Regions from separate parts of the Geobacter grbiciae genome, predicted to be linked through region 2. Evidence: riboswitches for the same ligand, from Rfam matches in the RefSeq annotation. Region 2 holds a riboswitch; the other holds the start of a gene.

Region 1 (6,161 bases), on a different contig from region 2:
CCCACCACCTCGCCGGTGGGGCTTCTCATGACCGCTCCGGAAACGGAAACCGGGATGGCGGCACCATCCCTGGCAAGGTAGATGAGTTCCCGTTCCGGCACCTGCCCCCGCTCGGCCATTTCACGCAGGAGTTCTCTCTCCTCCGCACCGCCGGCGACAATCCGGCCGAAGGGACTCCCCAGGAGTTCGTTCTCGCCATAGCCCAGGATGGTACAGAGGGCCGGATTGACGCTGATGATCGTCCAGTCGGTGGAGAGGATGACGAGGGCGTCGGCCATGGACTGGATCACGTTGTCGAGGAAGTTCCTCGCCGTGACGATCTCGTTCTTGGTGAATTGCAGCTCCCCTGTCATCCGATTGAAGGCGGCGGCGAGGGTGCCGATCTCGTTGCGGGCCGTCACCTCGACCCGCGTATCGAGAAGCCCCTGCCCCACCTGTTCGACGCCGTCGCGGAGAAGCGCTATGGGACGGGAAATGGAAGCGGCGACGAGGGACCCGCCGCCGATGGCGAGAACGAGGGCAACCAGCGAGGCCACGGCAATGGTGAACTGTGCTGTTCTGATCGCTTGCCGCACCTCGGCCTTGGCGGCGTCGAGTTCCTCGCTTTTGTGGGCAAAGGCCTGACTGACCGCTGCAAAGAAGGCCCCCTCCTCCCCCCGTGACCGCTCACGAATGCTGCGAAGCTCAGCCTCCGGGGCTTCCGACAGGACCAGCCGCAGATGCACCCTGCTCGTTTCGAGAAGCCTTCGCCCGGCCCGATCCACATCGGCCACCAGAGGGCGCTCTTCGGGGTCGAGGGAGGAACTCAGCGACTGCAGCCGTGCGAGGGCCTCATCAAGGGTCTCGATTCCTGACGAGGCCAATACAATCGAGTCCCCTCGCCGCGCGGCATCGCCCCTCTGTTTCACGATAAGGGTATGCTCGGCGGATGAGGAAACGATCCGAAGACCGGCAAAGCGGAGGTCCTCCAGCGTCCTGAGGAGAGGAAAAACCTCCTCGGCCACCCGGTCGAACTCTCCGCTGATTTTGGTAATGGCACGGCCGCCGAAGTATCCCACCAGCGCGGTGAGCAGGGCGAAAATGAAGCAACCCGCCGTCAACGTGGTCCGTATCCGCATGGTGTCCGACTATCCTTTCCTTGCCCGGTGCGTGTCCATGGGGACAAACAGCTCCTCCCCGAACTTCACCTATACTATTATATCGGCAAAGAATCGAAACTTTTTACTCCCAAAGGGGAAAAGTTTGCCAATGCCCCGATGGTCTGACCATGACGCAAAACGCCCCGGAACCGTCGGAGCATACCGAGGATCCCGGGGCGAGAACCGTGCTGCTTAAATGGGTTCAGCCGTTGATGAGCCGGTCCATCTCCGCGATGAGGTCGTCGGCCTCCTCCAGGCCCACCGAGAGGCGCACGAGCGTGTCGCCGATGCCGCGGGCGGCCCGCTCCTCGGGAGGCATGGCCGCATGGGACATCCTGGCCGGATAGGAGATGATGCTCTCCACCCCGCCGAGGCTCACGGCGAAGGCGGCCAGCTTCATCCCCTCCAGGAGCCGGCGGGTAACCTCCAGGGAGTCGAGGGCAAATGAGAGAACCGCGCCGGGACCCGAGCTCTGGCGGGCATGGATTGCATGGCCGGGGTGGCTCGGAAGGCCGGGGTACAGCACCCGGGTCACCCGCTTCTCTCCCGCCAACCACGAGGCGATGCGGGTCGCGCTCCGCTGGCTCTCCTCCATCCGCACCCGCAGGGTCTTGAGCCCCCGGAGCACGAGCCACGAATCCTGGGGGCCGAGGATGGCGCCGAAGGCATTCTGGATGAAGCGGATCCGCTTCCCCAACTCGGGGTCCTTCACCACGGCAAAGCCGCAGATGACGTCGCTGTGGCCGTTCAGGAACTTAGTCCCGCTGTGGAGGACGATGTCGCACCCCACCTCCAGGGGCCTCTGGAGGTAGGGAGTCATGAAGGTGTTGTCCACAAGCGTTATGGCGCCCCGCTCCCGGGCGATGCGGGCCGCGCCTTCCAGGTCGGTGATCTTGAGGAGCGGGTTCGACGGGCTCTCCAGGAAGAGCCCCTTGGTCTCGGGCCGGAACGCAGCGGCGATGGCGTCCAGATCGGTGGCATCCACGAAGGTGGAGGTGATGCCGAGGCGGCTGAAGAGTTGGGTCAGGACCCGGAACGTCCCCCCGTACACATCCTCGCAGACCACCAGGTGATCCCCCGGCGAGAAGAGAAGCAGCACCGACGAGATAGCCGCCATCCCCGAGGCGTAGGCAAACCCGCGAGTTCCTCCCTCCAGTTGGGCAATGGTCTCCTCCAGGGCCTCCCGGGTGGGATTGTCTGAACGGGCATAGTCATACTTGCCGAAGTGATCCACCGACTCCTGGCGGAAGGTGGAGGTCTGGTAGATGGGAATCGAGACCGCCCCGGTAGTCGGGTCGGTGTCATGGCCGGTATGGATGATGCGGGTGCCGAATTTCATACAATATTCCTTTCGATAAGCGATTTGAAAGCCTTTACCGGTCCCCGGTTCCCGATCCCTGGTCCCCGCCTTCAAACGCCTGGGCCAGGTCGTCGATCAGGTCGTCCGAGTCCTCGATCCCCACGGAGAGGCGCAAGAGCACATCGTTGATCCCAAGCCGCTGCCGCAGTTCGGGCGGAATATCGGCATGGGTCTGGACCTGGGGGAAGGTGATGAGGGTTTCCACCCCGCCGAGGCTCTCGGCGAAGGATATCACTTCCGTCTTCAGAAGCAAACGCTCCACGAGCGCATGCTCGTCCACCTCGAAGGCAATCATGGCGCCGAAGCCCCGTGCCTGGCGGGCAAGGAGTTCATGGCCCGGATGGTCGGCGAGGCCGGGGTAGTAGACCTTCCGCACCCGCGGATGATTCGACAGCCACCGGGCGACCCGCCCTGCGTTCTCCTGCTGCCGGTCGAGGCGCACCGAAAGGGTCTTCATCCCCCGGATGGTGAGCCAGGAATCCTGGGGGCCCAGGACCGCACCCACCGAGTTCTGGAGGAAGTAGACCCGCTCGGCCAGCTGCGGGTCCTTCACCGCCACGAGGCCGGAGACCGTGTCGTTGTGGCCGGCCAGGTACTTGGTGGCGCTGTAGACGGTGATGTCGGCCCCATGGTCGAAGGGACGCAGGAGATAGGGGGTGAGGAAGGTATTGTCCACGATGTGGAGAAGCCCCCGCTCCCGGCAGAGGGCCGAGAGGGCCGCGATGTCGGCTACCTTGAGGAGCGGGTTGGTGAGGGACTCCACGAAGAGGGCCTTCGTCTCTGGGCGGATGGCGGCACGCACTGCCTTGATGTCGCTCGTGTCCACGTAGGTGAAGGAGAGCTCGTACTGGGTGAAGATCTGGTCGAAGAGACGACAGGTACCGCCGTAGAGATCCTCGGTCACCACCAAGTGGTCCCCCTTCTTGAAGAGGAGGAGGAGATTGGCGATGGCGGCCATCCCCGAGGCGTAGGCGAAGCCCCGGGCGCCTCCCTCCAGGCGGGCGCTCCCCTCCTCCAGGGCCTGCCGGGTGGGGTTGCCGGAGCGGGTATAGTCGTAGCCGGTGCTCTGGCCGAGCCCCGGGTGCCGGAAGGTGGCCGTCTGGTAGATGGGGACCGTCACCGCGCCGGTGCGGGTGTCCCACTCAAGTCCGATCTGTGCTGTCTGGGTTGCGATGTTCATAGTGGTTTTGCCTCCTGAATGAAAAAATCCCCTTCCGGGGTGCGGAAGAGGATTTTTCGCCGTTACGGCGGCAACGCTCTTCCTTATCTCCCGGAACGTTGCCGTTCCGCAGGATTTGGCACCGTCCCCTTGCGGGGGGTTGCCGCGACGTCATAGGGCCAGTCCCTCGGTCGCTCGTGATAAGAAATGAATCTATTCAGTTGTCAACCGACTCTATTGTTAAGCTATTTGCTAAAGATACCTGAAAGAAACTCTAGCAAAGGAGTCATATATCGTCAACCTATTTTTTCACATCACTTTACCCGACAATACCGCCAGCATTTCGTCGTGGATAAGGCCGTTGGAAGCCAGAATGCGGTGGTCGTCGATGGCAAAGGGCTCGCCGGCATGGTTCGTCACCCACCCCCCCGCCTCGGTGACCAGGAGCTGGCCGGCGGCCACGTCCCAGGGTTTCAGCTTCACCTCCCAGTAGCCGTCGAGACGGCCGGCAGCCACGTAAGCCAGATCGAGGGCCGCGGCTCCGGCCCGGCGCACGGCCCGGGCGGCAAACTGGAAGCTGAAGAAGTTGGCGAAGTTGTTCTCGTTGTCGCGGGTCCGGTCATAGGGGAAGCCGGTGGCGAGGAGGCACTGCTTGAGTGGCTGGCGGGACGAAACCCGGATGGGCCTGCCGTTCACGAAGGCCCCCTCTCCTTTCACGGCGGTGAAGAGTTCGTCCATGACCGGGTGGTAGATGACGCCAAGCCTCACCTCGCCGTCGATCTCCAGGGCGATGGAGACGCAGAACCAGGGGAAACCGTGGGCGTAGTTAGTGGTGCCGTCGAGGGGGTCCACGATCCAGCGGTGAGGGGACATCCCCGCATCCAACGTCCCCTCTTCGGCCAGAATGCCGTGGCCCGGATGGGCCCCGCGGATAGTGGCGACGATCAGGTCCTCGCACGCCCGGTCCACCTCGGTGACCAGATCGATCTCCCCCTTGAAGCGGATATCGTGCTCCTCCCATAGCCGCTGCCGCTGGATGGCGCCGGCGCTGCGCGCGGCCCGGATCGCCGTCTCCAGAAATTCCTTCATCATGATTCCCCCGTGCCTTTGTGTTTATCCGCAAGAATAACACGGAGCAACGGAGCAACTGAGTAAAATCCGAGAAGAAAATCCTTTTATATTCTCATTTCAGTATCACACCCACCGGGCGAGGCAGGATTTCGGCCCGACGTATTGATTTCTCTGTTGCTCTGTTGCTCTGTGTTATTCCAACTGCCCTTTTCAGGATAATACTATTCAGCAACGGGAAAGGTCAGGGTGAAGGTGGTCCCCTCTCCCACCACGCTCTTCACGGCGATGGTGCCGCCGATTCCTTCCATGAGCTTGCGGGTGATGAAGAGGCCGAGGCCGGTCCCCTCCCCCGGCTCCTTGGTGGTGAAGAAGGGGGTAAAGATCCGCTCCAGGGCGTCAGGGGGAATGCCGGGACCGGTGTCGGCCACCTGCACCGTAACGGCCGTCTCGCTCTCCTGAACCGTCCGCAGGAAGAGAGTTCCCCCCTCACCCATGGCCTGGAGGGCGTTCATGACCAGGTTGATGATGACCTGCTTCACCCGGTTGGCGTCGGCGGCGATGAAGGGGAGCCGGTGGTCCAGGTCCTCGATGACGCCGATGGACCGCTTCCCCGCCTCGAAGCGGAGGAAGGTCATGACCTCGCCGATGACCTGGTTCGCATCCGCCTCGGCCCGCCCCCCACTATCCCGCCGGGCAAAGGAGAGGACCCCCTTGGTCAGTTCGGCCAGGCGGTGGGCCTCCTCGTTGACCCGCTCCACCATCTCGCGGACGAACTCGGGCAGTTCCTCCTCCCGGAGAATCATCTGGGTGGCCGAGACGATGACCGACAGGGGGGTGTTCAGCTCGTGAACCACTCCCGCCGCCATCCTCCCCAGTTCCGCCATCTTCTCGTTGAAGGCAAGCAGTTCTAAGAGCTCCCCTTCCACGTTGCCGTTGTCGGAGAGATATTTCGCCAGTGCATCCGCCATGGGTCCTCTGGTGCAGACCGGTTGAATAGGGTGCCTCATACCTTGTAGGCACGAGACGTGCCAGAAGTACCATTCATATTATCAACAAGTTACAAAGCAATCCCAGCAAACAGGGCAAAACATGCACACCATTTAGGCAGCAAAGCGCCCACAATTGAGGCACAAAGAAAGCCGCCCCGATAGAGGCGGCTTCAAATGTTGCGAGTGAATCGGCAAAACGCTCAGTTGTAGGCCGACTCGGAATGCTGGGTCTGATCGAGCCCCATGATCTCGTCTTCCTTTTCCACGCGGAGCCCGATGGTCTTGTGGAGGACAAAGGCAATAACAAGGGTGACGATGAAGGCATAGGCGCCGGCGGCCACGACTGCGATCACCTGGGTGAAGAACTGGGAGACATTGCCGGAGAGGAGCCCCGTGGCGCCGACGGTGGCGAAGATACCGGTGGTAAGGGCGCCGAAGGTCCC
Region 2 (6,161 bases):
ATCAGGGGGAAGCGGGTGCTGGTCATCGAGGACGGGCCAACCATCACCCACGGCTCCATGCCCTCGGGCGCCGGGCTCGCCGCGGCCCGCCAGCACGGCGCCGCCGAGGTGGTGGACCCGCGCCCCTGGGCCCAGGGGTCGCTGCGGGAGGTCTATGGCGCCTGGCCCCACATCGGCCCGGTCCTCCCGGCCATGGGGTATAGCACCGCCCAGGTGGCGGACCTGGCCCGCACCATGGAGGCGGTCCCCTGCGACCTGGTGGTGGCTGCCACCCCCATCGACATCGCCCGCCTGACCGGCACGGGGAAGACGGTCCTCCGTGCCTCTTACGCCATCGGCGAAGGGGAGGGGGAGCCGCTCCGGGAGGCGTTCGAGTCGTTTATTCAAACACGGCAGCTGTAATAACACTGAGCAACGGAGCAACTGAGAAATCAGTTGGTTAGCTATAGATTCTGCTTAACTCTGTTACGCGTAGTACTCGGATTTCGACGGAATTTCCCCTCAAATTTTACTCCGTTGCTCAGTTGCTCAGTGTTTCAAACGCATTTGAATGTCAGGGAGTGCGAGGACGGTCTGGATCACGTGGGGCCGGCCCGAAGAGCGCATCGAGCCGGTCGAAATCGAGGCGGGTTTCGGCCAGGCTCCTGATGAGGGCGAGCTTTTCGGTGTCTTCGGCGGTGATCTTCGAGACATCCTCGGTGATGAGGTGGTACAGCTCGGCAGTGGTGTGGGTGTAGTTGCGGAGGAAGGGGATTTTGCTCCGCTCCAGGATCTGCTGGGTGATGGTGCTGACCGGGATGATCCCCGGGATGACGAGCCCCACGAGCTTGGAGCGGTATTCGGGCATCTGGTAGAGGTTGGCCAGGGTCACGAGGAGTTCGTCGCGGCTGCTGGTGACGATGAGGAGGGTGGAGTCCCGCAGCAGTTCCGCCACCCGCTGGGTAGAGGCGGCGCCGATCTGCACGTTGTGGATGATCCGGTTCCGGTCGCGCCGGTTGCCGTGGAGGGGGAGGTCCAGGAGCTTCGAGACCCGGTCCAGCGTCGGGTTGGCCAGGACCGGCTGGTAGTCGAAGCCGCCGATGACGGGGAAGGGTTCGTCGGCGAAGGCCCGCTGCAGGTAGTCGAGGATATGTTCACGCTTGTGGGGGACCAGCTTGTTGGCCAGGATGGCCCGGACCTGGGCACCCTCCTTCTCGAAGAGGGCCAGGTCCACGGAGACCGCGTCCACCACGTTCCCCACGCCGCCGCCGGTCACCATGAGCACCGGCGCATCGAGCATCCGGGCGATACGGGCGTTGGAGAGCTTCATGACGGAGCCGACTCCCGGATGCCCCGACCCTTCGATGATGATGAAGTCGCACTGCTTCTCCAACTCGGCATGGGCTTCCAGGATCCGCTCCCGGAGTCCGTCGGGGGAGATCTCGCCGTCGATGACCTTCCGGCTGGTGTCGGGGTAGACCACCACCGGCGACATCCAGCGCAGGTCTTTTGTCAGGCCGAAGACCTGGGCCATGAGGGCCGCGTCCTTGTCCATGGGGACCCCGCGCAGCGTCGCCGGCTTGGGACCCAGGGGTTTCATGAAGCCGACCCTGCCGTATTTCTTCCGGGCCAGGTGGAGCAGCGAGAGGCTGGTGGTGGTCTTGCCGCAGTTCTGTCCCGTGGCCGCTATGAAGATTTTCCTCGCCATCGTTCACCTCCCGGCAGTGCATCACTGCAACGCAATGTTCAGCCGAGGCTACTCCGAACGTTCCACCTTGTCGAGGAATTCCCGCACCATCGGCGCGAAGGTCTCGTGTTCCAGGAGGAAGGCGTCGTGGCCGTAGGCCGATTCGATCAGGTGGTATTCGACCGGCTTGCCGAGGGAGCGAAGGATGGTCGCCATCTCCTCGGTCTGGTAGGGGGGGTAGAGCCAGTCGGAGGTGAAGGCGAAGAACTGGATCGGCGCCTTTACCCGGGAAAACGCCTCCTCCAGTGACTCGTACCCCCAGGCCGTGTCGTAGAGGTCCAGGGCCTTGGCCAGGTAGAGGAAGGAGTTGGTGTCGAAGCGGTCCACGAAGTTGTAGCCGTTGTAGGAGAGGTAGCGCTCCACCTCGAACTGGCCGAAGAAGTCGAAGAGGCCGTCCCGGGCGTTGAAGCGGCGGCCGAATTTCTGCCACATGGACTCGTCGGAGAGAAAGGTGATGTGGCCGATCCCCCGGGCCAGGGCCAGGCCGTCCTTGGGGTTCTTCCGGTATTCACCCTTCTTCCAGGTGGGGTCGTTGAAGATGGCCCAGCGGGCCACGGCGTTCAGGGAAATGGCTTGGGGGGACGGGCGGCTCGTGGTGGCCAGGGCGATGGCGGAGCGGATCCTGTCCGGGAACTGGGTGGCCCACTCCAGTGCCTGCATCCCCCCCATGCTCCCGCCGAGGACGGTGAGGAGCCGGTCGATCCCCAGGTGGTCGAGGAGGAGGGCCTGGGCCCTGACCATGTCGCGGACGGTGATGACGGGAAAGGTGAGGTTATAGCGCTTGCCGGTTTTCGGGTTGATGGAGGCGGGGCCGGTGGAGCCGTAGCAGGAGCCGATGACGTTGGAGCAGATGACGAAGCACCGGTCGGTGTCCAAGAGCCGGCCGGGGCCGACGATGGCGTCCCACCATCCCGGCTTCGTGTCCTCCTCGCTGTTTTTCCCCGCCAGATGGGCGTTGCCGGTCCAGGCGTGGGCCACCAGGATCGCGTTGGAGCGGTCGGCGTTCAGCTCGCCATAGGTCTCGTAGGCGAGGGTGATGGGGCCGAGGATGCGGCCGCTCTCCAGCCGGAGTTCCGTGTCGAAGGTTACTGATTGTTCCTGTACGATGCCGACGGACATGCGTCAATCCTGAATAAATGGTTCGGAAACAAAAGCCCCTTCCCGCGGTGGCGAGAAGGGGCTTTGTTGACAGTTGTGGCTATCGTCAAGCGCCGTTCTCATCTTTGCCTCCCGGCAGGATTTAGCACCTGTCACCTTCCGGTTCGCCTTCGTGCTCGAATGCGACCCGGAAGACCGGTTGCTGTGGCTTCGCAGGGCCTTTCCCTCCACCACTCTTGATAAGAATGCGTTTCTATTTAATTTTCCAGAAAGAATACGGAAGCCCCCGAGGTTTGTCAAATGAAAATTTCCCCGGCACTGGAGGTGAAACTCCGCGCCAATCCTGAGCATTTCGTTTGCAAACGCCGACGGGGATAGGGTATAGTGGCCCCGCTTCCGGCCTTAACGGTACGCTTGCATTATCCCGCTCCTCTTCTATACTTACACTACTTTCCGTTCCTGGAGGAATCGACCGCATGACTGTGACCGCAATAGCCGTGGTGGTGATTGCCCTCGCCCTGGTGGTACTGGTGGCTTTCATTATCCCGACTCTGATCGAGATTCGGAAGGCCGCGGCAGACCTGCGCGTCTTCGTGAGCCGTACCGGCGGCGAACTGAAGCCGGTGCTCCTGGAGCTTGAGCGGACCCTCACCGAACTGCGTACGGTGACCGAGGGGATCGCCGAGAAGCGCGAGGATGTCCAGACCTTCATGGAGGCGGTCGGCGACACGGGCCGCAACCTCCGCACCATCAACACCGTGGTCAGTTCGGTGGCCCATGCTGCGGCAACCTCGTCGGTCTGGATAACTGGCGCCAGGGCGGCAGGCAAATTTCTTGCTCAACGACTCATCACGAAAAGGGGGTAATGACATGGCAGACGAAGAAAAAGGGATAAGCGTCGGAACGGTGTTCCTCTCCTTCCTGGCCGGCACGGCGGTCGGCGCGGGGCTGGGGCTCCTGCTTGCTCCGAAGACCGGCAAGGAGATGCGGGAAAACATCATGGATCTGACCGATGATGCGATCGACAAGATCAAGGGCTTCACCAAGGAGGCCCAGGGCAAGATCAAGGACACCTATGAGGAGACCAAGGACCTGATCGCCGAGAAGAAGTCGATCATCACCTCCGCCATCGAGGCCGGCAAGGAAGCGATGGATCGGGAAAAAGAAAAGTACGGACAGATGTAGCAGCCTCCTGTTTATGCACGAAAAAGCCCACCTCGCGTGGGCTTTTTCGTAAGCAGGGCCGGCCGGTGCGGGAGCCATGGCGCAAAGAGAATCTGCGGTGGACAGGATCATAGGGTTTTTCACCCATGCCCTCTGGGAGATGGAGCCTGACTCCTTTGGCCCGGTGAAGGGGCGCCTGCTGCGGTGTCTGCAGATCGGCGCCCTGGTGGTCAAGGACTTTCTGGACGACCAGTGCCTCATCCGGGCTTCAGCCCTGGCCTTCTCCACCCTCCTCTCCATCGTCCCGTTCTTTGCCCTCGCTTTCGCAGTATTGAAGGGGTTTGGAGTCCAGAATACCCTGGAACCGTTTATCCTCGACCAAGTGGCAGCCGGCTCCCACGAGATTGTCGACAAGATCGTCACCTACATCAACAACACCAAGGTCGGGTCCCTCGGCGCCATCGGCCTTGCGGCCCTCTTTGTCACGGTCGTGACGCTCCTCGGCAACGTCGAGGAGGCCTTCAACACCATCTGGGGGGTCCGGGAAACCCGTACCCTCTACCGCAAGTTCAGTGATTACCTGAGCGTGCTGGTGAGCGGCCCGATCCTCCTTTTTGCCGCGGTGAGCACGACCACCACCATTGAAAGCCAGGCGTTCGCCCAGTGGATCATGGGATACACGTATCTCGGCGACGCGCTGCTGGCCCTTTTTCGCCTGGTCCCCTACCTCAGCATCTGGATTGCCCTCGTCTTTCTCTACATGTTCATCCCCAACACCAAAGTCCGCTTCCGCTCGGCCCTTGTGGGAGGGATTATCGCCGGTACGATCTGGCAGGGCGCCCAGTGGGGGTACATCCACTTTCAGGTGGGGGTGGCAAAGTACAACGCCATCTACGGGACACTGGCGGTGCTGCCGGTCTTCATGGTCTGGCTGTACGCCAGCTGGGTCATTGTTCTCCTGGGGGGGGAAGTGGTTTACGCCCATCAGCATCTGAGGACCTTCCGGCGCGAAGTGCGCACCCCCGCCATCAGCAGCGCGGCCCGGGAACGCTTGGCCTTGGTCGTCATCTACGAGATTTCCCTGGCGTTCCATAATGATCGCCCGGCCTGGAGTGTTACCGGGCTTGCCGAGCACCTCGATGTGCCCGAGCGTTCCGTGAGGGAGCTCCTCGAATGTCTGGAAGACGAAGGGGTCCTGGCGGCGGGGTGCGGCGATGATCCCCTCTACCTACCGGCCCGGGACCTGGAGCACATCAGGGCCGGGGAGGTGCTCTCCTCCCTGAGGAATCAGGGAGTCGGGCTGCCCGGCCAGCTGGGAGGGGAGGACCATGCCGTCGTGGACGAACTCTGGGAAGCCATCGAGGCGGCGGTTCGGAGCGCCCTGGGTGATCTAAGTTTCCGGGATCTGGCGGAGCGTGTGCCGTCGTCGGGTGAACCTCTGTCGAGGCGTGATTCATGAGAGGCTGGTAACGGGGGCCGTCGTTGACAAAGGGAGGGGTTTTGCATATAGTGACGGCAATGTAACCGCCACGAATTCCATGTATTCACGCCTGTTTCGGGTAGCCGGACCCTTTTCCATATATGCAAGATTTTAAACATCTGACGAGAAAGCGCCGTTTTTCATTTTCCGCCCTCACCGGGCGCCGGAAAGACCCTCCCCGCAACTCCTTCAAAAGACTCGAAAGCAAGAGGCTCGAAGAATCGAAGCCCCGGAAAAAAAGTCTTCGGGTCCTCCTTCCCGTGCTGGCGGCCCTTATTGCCGCCTATCCGGTGTTTTCTTCCGTGCTTTCGGGGCGAACGGCCGTTTCCAGCGATCAGAAGGAGGCGCAACCTGCCGGGAAGCTTCCCCGCGATCTGGATATTTACAGCTCCTTCCGTCTCGGTGCCGGCCTCTTTCCCCTGGCCCGGCTTGAAGGCGACCGCCTCGTTGCTCCCGTTCCCGAAGGGGGGAGAGTGGTCTTTGCCATCGACAGTACGATTCAGGAGAGGGTCAGGGAGGTCATGACCCAGTTCGATGTTCCCTACGGGGTCTTTGTTGCCATCGAACCCAAGAGCGGCAAGGTCCTGGCCATGGTTTCCCACTCGTCCGTCTCTCCCGAGTGGGAGGAGCGGGCCTTTTACGGGGTCTACCCCATGGCCTCCCTCTTCAAGATCATCACCGCCACGGCGGCCC

Evidence for each region. A riboswitch is a leader RNA that binds a small molecule or an ion and turns the genes downstream of it on or off. The one in region 2 is predicted to bind S-adenosylmethionine.
Region 1: another riboswitch for S-adenosylmethionine. It lies ahead of KJB29_RS13335 (trans-sulfuration enzyme family protein); the one in region 2 lies ahead of metX (homoserine O-acetyltransferase MetX).

Annotation. Positions count from the first base shown of each region.
Region 1 covers NZ_JAHDIW010000011.1:54,169-60,329, forward strand. The annotation lists gene KJB29_RS13325 (putative bifunctional diguanylate cyclase/phosphodiesterase) at 1-1,118, opposite strand, end outside; gene KJB29_RS13330 (trans-sulfuration enzyme family protein) at 1,342-2,478, opposite strand; gene KJB29_RS13335 (trans-sulfuration enzyme family protein) at 2,513-3,679, opposite strand; SAM riboswitch class I at 3,760-3,865, opposite strand; gene KJB29_RS13340 (inositol monophosphatase family protein) at 3,968-4,747, opposite strand; gene KJB29_RS13345 (sensor histidine kinase) at 4,951-5,697, opposite strand; gene KJB29_RS13350 (ammonium transporter) at 5,919-6,161, opposite strand, start outside.
Region 2 covers NZ_JAHDIW010000022.1:28,319-34,479, reverse strand. The annotation lists gene KJB29_RS17610 (cyclic 2,3-diphosphoglycerate synthase) at 1-402, shown strand, start outside; gene KJB29_RS17605 (phosphotransacetylase family protein) at 554-1,687, opposite strand; gene metX (homoserine O-acetyltransferase MetX) at 1,736-2,845, opposite strand; SAM riboswitch class I at 2,941-3,070, opposite strand; gene KJB29_RS17595 (DUF948 domain-containing protein) at 3,301-3,690, shown strand; gene KJB29_RS17590 (YtxH domain-containing protein) at 3,695-4,009, shown strand; gene KJB29_RS17585 (YhjD/YihY/BrkB family envelope integrity protein) at 4,086-5,447, shown strand; gene KJB29_RS17580 (penicillin-binding transpeptidase domain-containing protein) at 5,570-6,161, shown strand, end outside.